Regions from separate parts of the Actinoplanes sp. NPDC049598 genome, predicted to be linked through region 3. Evidence: riboswitches for the same ligand, from Rfam matches in the RefSeq annotation. Region 3 holds a riboswitch; each other region holds the start of a gene.
What was found. Region 3 has a riboswitch for cobalamin ahead of AB0J66_RS43525 (ribonucleoside-diphosphate reductase subunit alpha). Riboswitches for the same ligand answer to the same signal wherever they lie in the genome.
Positions count from the first base shown of each region.

Region 1 (4,632 bases), on a different contig from region 3:
CTCATCTGGGACGCCGGCTTCCAGCCGGTCGAGCGCAACACGCGCTACGAGGTGGTCCGGGAGTACGAGAAGGCGCCCACGCTTGCGAGCCGCCGGGCCGAGCCGCAGAAGGTCTGGGCCTGACAAGCGCGTACCCTGCTTGTTGTCATGTCGGATACGAAGAGTGCGCGCCGCCCGCGCCGCGATGCCAGCGGACGCCTGGCCACGATCGGTGACCTGCTCGGCACCGCGATGGCCGGGCTGGTCACCGGCGCCGTCGTGCTGCTCCTGCTCGAGGCGGTCCTGTCGCTGACGCACGTCTCCGAGTTCGGGCACACGAGCGGCTGGCTCGCCGTGATCCTTCCGGTGTGGCTGTTCGTCGAGGAGTTCCGGGCCGAGGGCTTCGGCGCCCCCCGGGTCGTGGTCGCGCTGCTGGCCACCGGCTTCGGCGTGGCCGCCGGGATGACCCTGGCCGGCTTCGCGTCGTCCCAGTTCGAGTTCCCCACCCTGGTCAGCGGGCTCCTCGGGGCCTTCGGGGCCACGGTCGTCTATTGCCTGATCTGGTTCTACGGCCTGCGGTGGCTCGACCACCGCACGGGCTAGAGAGAGAAGTCATGAACCCCGCCGTCAAGTACTCGCTGGGCCGCCTCGGCCTGTTCGTGGTCGTCTTCGCGGCGCTTCTGCCGGTGCCGCTCAACTTCCTGGTCCGGGCCATGGTGGCGCTGGTCGTCTCGGCCGTCGCGTCGTACTTCCTGCTCGCCACCTGGCGTAACCAGATGAACGAGCAGCTCGTCGGCGTCGCCTCCCGCCGCACGGCGGAGAAACAGCGGCTGCGCGCCGCCCTGGCCGGCGACGAGGACGCGGCGGCGGCCGGCGACCGCGCGGCCCCGGCGGAGGAGAAGGCCGAGGCGGAAGACAAGGACGAGGTCAAGGCGGAGGCCGAGCCCAAGAGTGTGGAGAAGTAAGGTCGGAACCCCGGCGTGAGTTAGCGTCGGAAGGACCGCATCTCAGCGAAGCCGGTGCGAACCCGGCGCTGTCCCGCAACTGTGAGGCCCTTCAAGGGCCGAGCCAGGTCGCCTGGGTGCGGTCGCGATCAAGCGCTCCCGGGGAGGGGCGCCTCGCGGACGGAACGCCCCCGGGGCCCTGTCGGCGAAGCACCCGGCCGACGACCCGTCGGCCACGCACCCGGCCGACCGGAGGACCTCATGAAACGCATGCTCACCGCCGCCCTGGCGACCGCTCTGCTGCTCGCCGGCGGGTGCGGCGACAGCGGCGACGACACTCCGCCGGCGAGCACCACGCCCAGCGCCGGCGCCTCGTACCCGGTGACCGTCAGTGGTCTCACCCTCGGCGCCCGTCCCGAGAAGATCGTCTCGCTCTCGCCCACCGCGACCGAGATGCTGTTCGCGATCGGCGCCGGACCGCAGGTCACGGCGGTCGACGACCAGTCGACGTACCCGGCCGACGCCCCCAAGAGCAACCTTTCCGCCTTCAAGCCCAACGCCGAGGCGATCGCGGCCAAGAATCCCGACCTCGTCGTCCTCTCCGACGACATCGACAAGGTCGTCGCGCAGCTGGACAAGCTGAAGATTCCGGTCTTCAAGACGCCGGCCACCGCGAGCCTCGACCAGACCTATGAGCAGATCAAGCAGCTCGGCACGCTGACCGGGCACGGCGCCGAGGCGACCGCGGTGACCGAGCGGATGGCGTCCGACATCGAGAAGATCGTGGCCGGCGTGCCGAAGCGGTCGAAGCCGCTCAGTTACTACTACGAGCTGGATCCGACCTTCTACACCGTCACGTCCAGGACGTTCATCGGGTCGGTCTTCTCGCTGTTCGGCCTGACGAACATCGCCGACCCGGCCGACGCCGACGGCGCCAAGGGCGGATATCCGCAGCTCTCGCAGGAGGCGATCGTCAAGTCCAGTCCGGACACGATCTTCCTGGCCGACAGCAAGTGCTGTCAGCAGTCGGCGGCGACGGTCGCGAAGCGTACGGGCTGGAGCAGTGTCACGGCGGTCAAGGCCGGCCAGGTCTTCGCCCTGGACGACGACATCGCCTCCCGCTGGGGGCCGCGCACCGTCGACCTCGCCCGCTCCATCGCCGATGCGGTGGCCAAGGTCCCGGCGTGAGACCGGCCGGTCTCCGGCCCGCCTGGCTCCTCGGAGGTACCGCCGCGGTTCTCGTCGCGCTGGTGGCGGGGCTGGCCTTCGGGTCGGTTCCGCTGCCACCGGCCGGTGTCATCCTGGAGCTGCTCAATCTGATCCCGGGCGTGCACCTGCACAGCGGGCTCACCGACCGTGAGATCGCCATCCTCACCGAGCTGCGGCTGCCCCGGGTCGTGCTGGGTCTGCTCGTGGGCGGGATGCTGTCCCTGGCCGGCGCGGCCTACCAGGGCGTCTTCCGCAATCCGCTGGCCGACCCGCACCTGCTCGGCGTCGCGGCCGGGGCCGGGCTGGGTGTGACCGCGGTGATCTCGCTGCGGGCCGGCACCACGGGCGGTGACGCGACCGCGAACCTGCCCTTCGGCGTGCCGGTGGCCGCCTTCGCCGGCGCGCTGCTGGCCGTCGCCCTGACCTGGCTGCTCGGCGCGGCCGGGGGCCGCGACCGCACACCGTCGACGCTGATCCTCTCCGGCGTCGCGGTGTCGTCGTTCCTGGCCGCGGGGCAGACCTATCTGATGCAGCAGCATGTGGAAACGCTGCGCGAGGTCTACTCCTGGTTGCTGGGCCGGCTCGCCACCGCCGGCTGGCACGACGTGCTGGTCATGCTTCCGTACGCGGTGGTGACCGGTGTGATCGTCCTGTCCCAGCGGCGTGAGCTCGACGTGCTCACCGTCGGCGACGAGGAGGCGAGCGCGCTCGGCCTGCATCCCCAGCGGTCCCGTTACCTGCTGATTGTCGCCGCCTCGCTCGGCACGGCGGCGGCGGTCTCGGTCTCCGGCCTGATCGGCTTCGTGGGCATCATCGTGCCGCACACGATGCGCCTGCTCGCCGGCCCGAGCTACCGCTCGATCCTGCCGCTGTCGGTGCTCTTCGGAGGCGCCTTTCTGGCCTTGGCCGACCTGCTGGCGCGTACCGCCGGGGGTCAGGCCGAGATCCCGATCGGCGTCGTCACCGCCTTCTTCGGCGCCCCGTTCTTCATCGTCGTGTTGCGCACCAGCCGCCAGGCGGCCGCCTCGTGACCGCGATCCGGGTTACGGACCTGCGGGTCAGCCTCGACGGCACGCCCATCGTGGAGGGCGTCGACCTCGACGTCGACCGCGGCGAGTGGGTCACCGTGATCGGTCCGAACGGCGCCGGCAAGTCGACGGCGCTCCGGGCGATCGGCGGTCTGCTGCCCTTCACCGGCACCGTCGAGCTCAACGGCAGCCCTCTCGACCACCTGCCCCGCCGCGAGCGCGCGAAGACCATCGCCACGGTCGCCCAGTCCCCGATCGTCCCGCCCGGCATGCGGGTCTTCGACTACGTGCTCCTGGGCCGTACGCCATATGTCCCGCCCCTCGGTCGTGAGTCGGCCAACGACCTCGAGGTGGTGGAACAGGTGCTGGAAGAGCTCGACCTGACCCGCTTCGCCACCCGCCGCCTCGACACCCTCTCGGGCGGCGAACGCCAGCGCGCCTTCCTGGCCCGCGCCCTGGCTCAGGGGGCCGGCATCCTCCTGCTCGACGAGCCCACCAGCGCCCTCGACATCGGCCACCAGCAGGAGGTCCTCGAGCTGGTCGACCGCCTGCGGGCCGAGCGCGCCCTCACCGTGCTGGCCACCATGCACGACCTGACCACGGCCGGCGAGTACGCCGACCAGATGGTCTTGCTGGCCGCCGGCCGCGTCGTGGCCGCGGGTTCGCCGCGCGACGTGCTCACCGAGGAGAACCTGGCCAAGCACTACCGCGTACGGGTCCGCGTCATCGACGGCGACCACGGCCCCCTGGTCGTGCCGGTACGAAGCTAGCCGGCTAACGGTTGCCGGCGAGCACCGCGAACAGGCCGCCCTGAGGGTCGCTGAGCACCGCGTACCGGCCGATCGAGATGCTGCGCGGGGGCAGGGCGACCCGGCCGCCCAGCGCGACCGCGTGGTCGGTGGCTATGTCGGCGTCCTGCACGGCGAAGTAGACCATCCAATGCGGACCGACGTCGTCCGGCCACAGCTCGGGCAGCATCTGCTGGATGCCGCAGATCGGCGTCTCGTGCACCTTGGCCACCACGTAGCGGGCGCCGTCCATCGCGCTGTTGCGGTACTGCCAGCCGAACACCGCCTGGTAGAAGGCCGTCGCGCTGTCGATGTCGCGGGTGTTCAGCTCGTTCCAGGTGAGGGCCCCGGGCACGTCGAAGAGCTCGGCGCCGCGCATCGCCCAGGGCTGCCAGACGCTGAACGGCGCGCCGCCGGGGTCGAGGAACGCCGCCATCCGGCCCTGGTCGGTCACGTCGAACGGGGGCACCAGCACCTTGCCGCCGGTGGCGGCCACCCGGGCCGCCACCGCGTCGGCGTCGTCGGTGCCGATGTAGGTGCTCCAGGCCGTGGGCTGCCCGGCGCCGTAGAGCGGGCCGGCCCCGGCCACCGGCAGCCCGTTGCGCAGGAAGGTGATGTATTCGCCGGAAACCTCGGCGGTCCACCCGAACAGCTCGGTGTAGAACCTCTCCGCCCCGGCGAGAT
Region 1 covers NZ_JBFAOX010000030.1:69,759-74,390, forward strand. The annotation lists gene mqnE (aminofutalosine synthase MqnE) at 1-123, shown strand, start outside; gene AB0J66_RS42080 (hypothetical protein) at 148-582, shown strand; gene AB0J66_RS42085 (DUF4229 domain-containing protein) at 594-944, shown strand; cobalamin riboswitch at 939-1,075, shown strand; gene AB0J66_RS42090 (ABC transporter substrate-binding protein) at 1,185-2,111, shown strand; gene AB0J66_RS42095 (iron ABC transporter permease) at 2,108-3,163, shown strand; gene AB0J66_RS42100 (ABC transporter ATP-binding protein) at 3,160-3,930, shown strand; gene AB0J66_RS42105 (VOC family protein) at 3,935-4,632, opposite strand, start outside.
Region 1: another riboswitch for cobalamin. It lies ahead of AB0J66_RS42090 (ABC transporter substrate-binding protein); the one in region 3 lies ahead of AB0J66_RS43525 (ribonucleoside-diphosphate reductase subunit alpha).

Region 2 (4,632 bases), on a different contig from region 3:
CGTGGTCCCGCTGCCATGAGAAGCCGGTCAGCGGGGCGTGTCGCGGACCGCCTTCTCGGTGTCCGGGATGGGCTGCGGCGCCAGCTTGTCCAGCTCCTTGACGACATCGAGCACCGCCAGGGCCGACGTCTCGATGAGCGGGCGCAGCCGGGCGTAAAGCTCGGCGTTCTCCGGGTCGGGGACGGTCGGCTCGGCGATCGGGATGAGGGCGGCGGCGTGATCCAGATCGGGCAGCTCGCCGAGCGCGTGCCGGGCGAGCAGACAGGCCCCGAGCGCGGTGCCCTCCGGGGTGTCGGCGACCGAGACGGGCAGGTCCAGCGCGGCGGCCAGCACGCCGACCCACAGGTCGGAGGCGACGGCGCCGCCGGTGGCCCGGACCTCGGTGACCGGGATGCCCTCGGCGGTGAACGAGTCGCGGACCAGCGCCAGCTGCTGGCAGACGCCCTCCACGGCGGAGCGGACCAGATGCGCCCGGCCGTGCTCCCGGCGCAGCCCCAGGTAGGCGCCGCGCATCCCGGAACGCCACCAGGGCGCGCGCTCGCCCAGCAGGTACGGCAGGCAGAGCAGGCCGTCGCTGCCGGGGGCGACACCCTGAGCCTCGATGAGCAGGGCGGCGTCCCGCTCGTCGGCGTCCTCACCCTCGGCCCCGGGACGCTCGAAACCACCCGCGAAGCTCTCACCGGCCCAGCGCACCACCGAGCCGGCGTTGTTCACCGCGCCCCCGATCACCCAGCGGTCGTCGGTGAGCGCGTAACAGAACAGCCGGCCCGCCTTGTCGGCCGTGGGCCGGTCGACCACCGTGCGCAGCGCGCCGCTGGTGCCGAGCGAGATCGCCGCGACGCCGGCCGGCGTGGCCCCCACACCGAGGTTGGCCAGCGGGCCGTCGGCGGCGCCGATGATCAGCGGGGTGGCCGGGTCGAGACCGGCCGCCCGGGCCACCTCGGCCCGCAGGCGCAGTTGCCGGGTGGTGCTGACGACCTCGGCCAGCTGCGACGACCTCACCCCGGCGATCTCCAGGGCCTCCGCGTCCCACCGCCGCTCGTGGATGTCGTACAGGCCCGTGCCGGAGGCGACGGACAGATCCAGGAGGTACGGCTCGTCGGCCACCGCCGCCAGCACGAGCTCCTTCACCCCGCCCCACCGCGGCGTCTCCCGCAAGGTCGACGGGTCGTTCTCGCGCCACCAGGCCAGCTTGGTCAGCGGCGACATCGGGTGCACGGGCGTGCCCGTGCGGGCCTGAAGCTTCTTCCCGAGACCGGCTTCGATGATGTCGTCGCACTGCTTGCCGGCCCGCCCGTCGGCCCACGTGACGAGCGGCCCGAGCAGCTCCCCGGCGCCGTCCATCGGGACCAGCGCGTGCAGGAATGCGCTCAGACTGACCGCGACCACCCGGTCGCCCTGCTCGTGACAGGCCGCGGCCACGTCGACCAGCGCTTTCACCGCCGCGTCACGCAGCTGCCCCGGGTCGAGCTCGGCCCGCCCCGGCCCCGGCACGGAAAGCGGATAGTGAACGCTGACCAGCGCACGCAACTGCCCGTCGGGCCCGGCCGCCACCCCTTTCGTAGCGGTGGTCCCGGTATCAATCCCGATCACGACGTCCATGCGCAGCCTCCCAGTCGAGCGCCCTGCCCTGTCCCAACCTAGTGCCCACCCACCGCACTTCTCACGACTCAGACCCAGGACGCCGCGCCCCGTCCCGCCCCGCCCCGCCGCGACCCGCCCCGCCCTGCCGTGCCCTGCCGCGCCCCGCCCGCGCAGCGCCCTTCCGCGTCCCGCCCACACCGCGCCCCCTTTGCCGTGTCGCGCCCGGTCGCGCCGCACCGCGCTCCGCTCTGCCGTGTCGCACCGCATCGCATCGCATCGCATCGCACCGCATCGCATCGCATCGCATCGCATCGCACCGCATCGCGCCTCGCCTCGTCGCGCCCCGCCCGCGCAGCGCCCTTCCTCGTCCCGCCGGCACCGCGCCCCCTCTGCCGTGCCGCGCCCCGACCGCGCAGCCCTCCGCCGCGCTTCGTCTGCGTAGCGCCGTGCTCGCCAAACAGACCGACGAATGGACCGAAGGACGCCGCTACACGGTGGGCCTCGAGATCCTTCGCAGAGCCCGCCTCACACACACCCCTGACCGCCGGCCAGGACACCGAATCCGACCAACCCGTCGGAATCGCCACTTAGCATCAACCCACACGGATCAGCGATGGCCAGCTCCTACACCACGCCAGCGGACGTGACCCGCAGCGCCGTGCCGCGCGCTCGCGCGCCGCGCCCGCCCTGCCGGGCCGTGCCGCGCCCTCACCGCGCAGCGCCGCTCCGCGCCCTCACCGCGCAGCGCCGCTCCGCGCGCTCACCGCGCAGCGCCGTGCCGCACAGCGCTCTGTCGTGCCGCGGCCCGACCACGCCGTGCCCCGCCGTGCCCGCGCAGCCCCGCTCCGCGCCCACACTGCGCAGCGCCGTGCCGCACAGCGCTCTGCCATGCCGCGCCCCGACCGCGCCGTGCCCCGCCGTGCCGTGCCACGCCGCGCCACGCCGTGCCCGCTCCCCGCCGCGCCGCGCCGCCGCCCGTACCAAGACCTGCCTTCGACCGCGCCACCGAGGGGCGGCCGAAGGCGCCCGGTCCACTCGGCGGCCGCCTGCGCCGCCGCCCCCCGTTGCGAGCCGCCCCGTTGCCAGCCGCCCCCGTTGCCAGCCGCCCCGGCTGCGGGTGGCGCGGCGGGCGGGAGGTTGATCGGCGCGGAGCACCACGGGGGGAGCGGCTCCTGGGGCCGGCGTGGGCGGAGCGGTGGAAATCACCCCGCGTTGACGGGGTGGTCGGCGGTAGGAAAGAGTTGCGGGGAGCGGTTGCGGAGGAACCCGGTGCGAGTCCGGGGCGGTCCCGCCACTGTGACCGGGGAGCGATCCGTCGAGTAGCCACGGCCGGCCAGGCTGGAAGGCGTGCGGGGAGCGCTGATCCGGGAGTCAGGAGACTCCGGCCGCTCGTGTCACTCATCGTGTGGGCGTGGACACCCGCACAGAAGGGATCCGCGTGACGCCGTACCCGTTCCCGGCCGTTGTCGGCATGGCCGACCTTCGACTTGCGCTCCTGCTCACGGCCGTTTCGCCCGCTGTCGGCGGGGTGCTGGTCCGGGGGGAGAAGGGCACCGCCAAGAGCACCATCGTCCGGGCCCTGGCCGCGCTGCTGCCGGAGGTCGCCGTCGTGCGGGGATGCCGGTTCGCCTGCGATCCGGCCGCGCCGGACCCCGACTGCCCGGACGGGCCGCACGCGCTGGACAGCCCGAGCTTCCGCCGGCCGGCGTCGCTGGTCGAGCTGCCGGTCGGGGCGACCGAGGACCGCGTGGTGGGCACGCTGGACATTCAGCGGGCGCTGGCCGACGGGGTCAAGGCGTACGAGCCGGGGCTGCTGGCCGGCGCGCACCGTGGCGTCCTCTACGTCGACGAGGTCAACCTGCTCCCGGACCATCTGGTCGACCTGCTGCTGGACGCGGCCGCCATGGGCCGGGCCCACGTCGAGCGTGACGGTGTCTCGGTCAAGCACGCGGCCCGCTTCCTGCTGGTCGGCACCATGAACCCGGAGGAGGGCGAACCGCGCCCGCAGCTCGTCGACCGGTTCGGCCTGGTCGTGACGGTGGCCGCGCCGCGCGACGCGACCGACCGGGCCGAGGTGGTGCGGCGGCGCCTGGCCTACGAGGCGGACCCGGCGGGTTTCGCGGCCCGCTTCGCCGCCGAGGAGCGCGAGTTGGCGGCCCGGATCAGGACCGCGCGGGACCGGCTGTCCCATGTCGCCCTGCCCGACCCGGAGCTTGACCGGATCGCCCGGGTCTGCCTGGCCTACGGCGTCGACGGGATGCGCGCCGACATCGTGGTCGCCCGCTGCGCGGTCGCCCTGGCGGCTTGGCACGGCCGCGATGTGGTCACCGCCGATGACGTACGCGACGCCGCCCGCCTCGCCCTCCCGCACCGCCGCCGCCGCGACCCGCTCGACCCGCCCGGCACCGATGAGGAAAAGCTGGACGAGGCCCTGGCCGAGGCGGAGCGCCAGGAGCAGGAGCGGCTCGAGCAGGAGCGTCTGGAGCAGGAACGCGCCGAACAGGAGCGCGCCGAGGAGCAACGTCAGGCCGAGGAGCAGGACGGCGACGGCCCCGACCCCGACGACGACCCGCCACCGTCCGGCGGCGGCCCCGGCGACGGCGGTCCCGGCCCGGACGACCGCGGCCCCGCCCCCCAGCAGGACGGCGGCGGCTCCGCGCCCCCGCCGAACGGCAGCGCCCCGGCCCCGGGTACGCCGGCCGACGGCCCGCAGCAGAAGCAGGAAGCCGCCGCCCAGGCACCGGCCGCCACCGGCGCCGCCTTCCGCACCCGGAATCTCAGCATTGCCCGTCGTGGTGTGGGCGGCCATGCCGGGAAGCGCTCCCCGGCCTACGCGCGCCGGGGCCGGGTCGTCGGCTCCCGCGTCCCGCAGGGCAAGCTCGCCGGCGCCCCACATCTGCCGGCCACTCTCCGCGCCGCCCTCCACCGTCGCGCCGCCGATCAAGGAACCGGCCCCGCTGTGGACCTTGGCTCGCGCACGGAGGTCGACTCGGGTGTCGATCTCGGCGGGGCCAGGCGTGTGAGAAGCGATGGCGCTGGGATTCGGGA
Region 2 covers NZ_JBFAOX010000057.1:1,128-5,759, forward strand. The annotation lists partial or broken gene AB0J66_RS49455 (hypothetical protein) at 1-19, shown strand, start outside; gene AB0J66_RS49460 (gluconokinase) at 28-1,602, opposite strand; partial or broken gene AB0J66_RS49465 (hypothetical protein) at 2,007-2,231, shown strand; cobalamin riboswitch at 2,844-2,966, shown strand; gene AB0J66_RS49470 (VWA domain-containing protein) at 3,056-4,632, shown strand, end outside.
Region 2: another riboswitch for cobalamin. It lies ahead of AB0J66_RS49470 (VWA domain-containing protein); the one in region 3 lies ahead of AB0J66_RS43525 (ribonucleoside-diphosphate reductase subunit alpha).

Region 3 (4,632 bases):
GGGCGGCGCGATGCCGAGTGCGCGAGGGTCGATGATCTCGTGGTGGGCGACGCCCTTGTGCACGGTCCAGGCCTGGGACGTGGTCGATGTGCTGATTTTGTCGAGGCCGTCGTCGCCGCGGACGACCGTGGCGGTGGCGCGGCGTTGGCAGAGGACCTCGACGACGGTGGGGAGGAACCGGGCGTCCGCGACGCCAACCAGCCGGTGGGTCGGGCCGGCTGGGTTGATCAAGGGGCCGAGCAGGTTGAACACGGTCGGTACGCCGAGGTCGCGGCGGACCGGCGAGGCGTGACGCATGCCGGGGTGGACCTGGGGTGCGAACAGGAAGGTGATGCCGGCCTCGACCGCCACGGCGGCGTGAGCCTCGGCGGGGAGGTCCAGCGGGATGCCGAGGCGCTCCACCACATCGGCCGAGCCGGCGCTGGTGGCGGAGGCGGCGCGGCCGCCGTGCTTGACCACGGTGGCGCCGGTGGCGGCGGCGACGATCGCCGCCATGGTGGAGATGTTGACCGCGTTGGTGCCGTCGCCGCCGGTGCCGGCGATGTCGAGGGTCGGTCCGGGCACCCGTACGGGGGTGGCGGCGCGCAGGAGCGCATCGACGAAGCCTTCGACCTCGGCGGCGGTCTCGCCCTTGGCCCTGAGTCCGACCAGAACGGCGGCCAGCTTCACGGGCGGCGCGTCGCCACTGTTCACCTGCCGCATGATCCAGGCGGTCTCGGCGGCGCTCAGGTCCTGCCGGGCCACCAAGCGGGAGACCAGTGCCGTCCAGGGATCGTTCATCAAGGGTCCTTCCACGGGTCGGCGCCCGGAGGCGAGCCAGTTCCGTGGAAACAAGAACGGCCGCCTCAGGGCGGCCGTTCGGATTGCATGAGCAAGGGCGGGCCGCCTACGAGACGGGCCACCAGTTGGTCATGCGGTTGGTCACGCGATCACCCTAACGGCGCCGGGCAGCTTGCGCCACGACCAGCGGGGTGCGGCGGTGAACGCACAACCTGCCCATATGCCTGGAAGGCGCCGGGCACCCCCTCCCCTGGGCGGCCCGATCCAGCCGTTCGGCCGTTGTTTTCCGAGGTGGGCACGGTCAGCATCGTGAGCCACACACTCAGGCATGCGGAGGTGGGCCGTGGAGCGCCGAGTTCCCCTGAGCACGCGCGTGATCGCCGGCGCGACCCTGGAGGTCAGCACGATGGGCGGCTACAGCGTCCACGTCGGCGGCGACTACATCGGCTACGTGCACGCCGGCATCGGCGACCAGTGGCACGCCTACCGATGCCGCGGCGACGGTCCCGACGAATACCTGGGCCACTTCCGCATGGACGACGCGGTCGGCCGGATCACGCGGGCCTGACGGCTCACCGCAGCCACGTCACCATCTCGTCGAGCGGCTTGCGCCGGCTCGCCAGCTTCGCCGTCGGCACCGCCGGGTCGTCGGCCGCCCACCCCAGCGTCAGCACACCCGTCAGCGCGACGTCCGCCGAGAAGCCCACGATCCCGGCCAGCGCGGCCAGCTCCTCGGGCGGGGCCGGGCTGTAGAACCCGGTGGCCAGGCCCTCGTTCGCCGCCGCCAGCTGCAGCAGGGTGAGCAGCGCCCCGGCGTCGAACCACCAGAACGGCACCGGCCACGGGATCTCCTCGCCGGCACTGGCTTCGAGCTTGTCCTTCTCCGTGTAGCGCTCGTGGTACGACGCCTCACGGATCCCCAGCGCCAGCTGCACGGGCGCCTGCGAGATCCAGGGGTGGAAGCCGTGCTCCAGGTAGAACGGCTCGGCCACCGCGGCCAGCTCGGCCCGCCGGCCCGGATCGGTGACCACCGCGACGCGATGCCCCTGGGCGAAGCCGGCACTGGGCGCCCGGTGCACCATCCGGACGACCCGCTCGACGACCTCGTCCGGCACGGCCTCGGCCCGATAGTTGCGGACCATCCGCCGCCCGCGCAACACGTCCCGGAAATCCATCTCACGCCTCCCGGCGGCGGTGCTCGATCAGGCCGACCAGGTTGCCCTCGGAGTCGCGCAGGAAGGCCTGGACCTCCTCGCTGCCCGCGGGCCCGAGCCGGTCGTCCTCGTGGACGAAGATGACGTGCGGTTCGGACTCGACCGTCACGCCCGCCGCGCGCAGCCGCTCGACCACAGCCCGTACATCCTGGGCCTGGTAGTAATGCAGCGCCGAAGGCGCGCCCCGATCGAGCAGCAGCCGCTGCCCGTCGAGATCGAAGAAGACCAGCCCGGGCGGATCGAAGGTCGCCACCGGCTCGGCGCCCAGCAGGTCCCGGTAGAACGCGGTCGCCCGCGGCAGATCCGCCGCGTGTTGAGCTATCTGCGCTGCTCGCACGATGAGGCCTCCGTCCAGTTCAGACGACAGGCCGACCCTACCGTGAGGCGGAACGACACGCCCGGTATCAGCATCTGGTGTTGCTACTTGGCGGGCAGGCCCATATATGGTGTCTCACGCAGCTGGTTCGGCCGCTTCGTTTTCGGGGTGGCCGAGGCAAGAGGGAACCCGGTGTGAGTCCGGGACTGCCCCGCAGCGGTGAGTGGGAACGAAAGCCGTCACACAGCACTGGGTGCGAGCCTGGGAAGCGACGGCCGGTAGGAGCGTGCACGGCGCCCGCGAGTCCGAAGACCTGCCAGCGTGCCGTACGCCGACCGGTGTGCGGCGGTTGACGGCCGCGTGGGACGGCCGACGCCACGATGCGGGCTGGGCCGAGCCCGTCCGCCGGCGTGTCCCCGCGTGCCTTCATCAGGGCGAGGGAGCGCGGAGATGACAGTCATGCCGGAACAACGCCGGCACTCGATGCGGGTGCGCAAGCGCGACGGCGAATGGGAAACGGTCGACGTCAACAAGATCGTCAGAGCGGTCGAGCGCTGGGCCGGCGACCTCGATGAGGTCGACCCGCTGCGGGTGGCGACGAAGACCATCAGCGGGCTGTACGACGGCGCGACCACCGCGGAGCTCGACAAGCTCTCGATTCAGACGGCGGCCGAGCTGATCGGCGAGGAGCCGCAGTACTCGAAGTTGGCCGCCCGGCTGCTGGCCGCGTACGTCGACGAGGAGGTCCGGCTGCAGGGTGTGGCCGGCTTCAGCCAGTCGATCCGCTACGCCCACCAGCAGGGTCTGATCAGCGACGACACGGCCGCCTTCGTGGCCCGCCACGCCCGCGAGCTGGACGAGGCGATCGACGCCGGCGCGGACCGGCGCTTCGAGTACTTCGGGCTGCGCACGGTGGCCGACCGCTATCTTCTGCGGCACCCGATGTCGCGGGAGGTGGTCGAGACCCCGCAGTACTGGCTGCTGCGCGTTGCGTGCGGACTGTCCACAACGGCCGAGGAGGCCATCGGTTTCTACCGGCTGATGGCGAGCCTCGCCTACCTGCCGAGTTCGCCGACGCTGTTCAACTCGGGCACGCGCCACACGCAGATGTCGTCGTGCTTCCTGGTCGACTCGCCGCGGGACGAGCTCGACTCGATCTACCAGCGCTACCACCAGGTGGCCAAGCTGTCGAAGTTCTCCGGTGGGATCGGCATCTCGTGGAGCCGGATCCGGGGCCGGGGCGCGCTGATCCGCGGCACCAACGGCAAGTCGAACGGCATCGTGCCGTTCCTCAAGACGCTCGACGCGGGTGTGGCGGCGGTCAACCAGGGCGGCCGGCGCAAGGGCGCGGCCTGTGTCTATCTCGAGCCGTGGCACCCGGATGTCGAGGAGTTCCTGGAGCTGCGGGACAACACCGGCGAGGAGTCGCGCCGCACGCACAATCTGAACCTGGCCAACTGGCTCCCGGACGAGTTCATGCGCCGGGTCGAAGCCGACGGCGACTGGTCGCTGGTCGATCCCTCGGACGCGCCGGAACTGCCCGACCTGTTCGGCGAGGAGTTCGATCTCGCCTACCGGGCCGCCGAGAAGAAGGCGGTCAAGACCGTCAAGGCCCGGGAGCTGTACGGGCGGATGATGCGCACGCTCGCGCAGACCGGCAACGGCTGGATGACGTTCAAGGACCGCTCGAACGCGCTGTCCAACCAGACCGGCGCCCCCGGCAACACCATCCACCTGTCGAACCTGTGCACCGAGATCCTCGAGGTCAACTCGGACGACGAGACCGCGGTGTGCAACCTCGGCTCGGTCAACCTGGGCGCGCACCTCACCGACTCCGGGGTCGACTGGGCGAAGCTGCGGGACACCGTGCGTACGGCCGTGGTGTTCCTGGACCGGGTCATCGACATCAACTTCTACCCGTCGGCCCAGGCCGAGAGGTCGAACCCGCGCTGGCGGCCGATCGGGCTGGGGCTGATGGGCCTGCAGGACGCGTTCTTCCGGCTGCGCCTGCCGTTCGACTCGCCGGCCGCGCGGGAGCTGTCGACGCGCGTCCAGGAGGAGATCTTCCTGACCGCGCTCGAGTCGAGCGTGGCCCTGGCCGAGCAGTTCGGGCCGCACCCGGCCTATCCGGAGACCCGCGCGGCCCGCGGCGAGCTGCATCACGAGTTGTGGGGCGCCACCGCGGTCCAGACCGAGCGGTGGGCCGCGCTCAAGGGCCGGATCGCCGAGCACGGGCTGCGGAACTCGCTGATGATCGCGATCGCGCCGACGGCCACCATCGCGTCGATCGCCGGCTGCTACGAGTGCATCGAGCCGCAGGTG
Region 3 covers NZ_JBFAOX010000033.1:56,691-61,322, forward strand. The annotation lists gene trpD (anthranilate phosphoribosyltransferase) at 1-780, opposite strand, end outside; gene AB0J66_RS43510 (hypothetical protein) at 1,124-1,348, shown strand; gene AB0J66_RS43515 (nitroreductase family protein) at 1,353-1,955, opposite strand; gene AB0J66_RS43520 (VOC family protein) at 1,957-2,331, opposite strand; cobalamin riboswitch at 2,438-2,646, shown strand; gene AB0J66_RS43525 (ribonucleoside-diphosphate reductase subunit alpha) at 2,761-4,632, shown strand, end outside.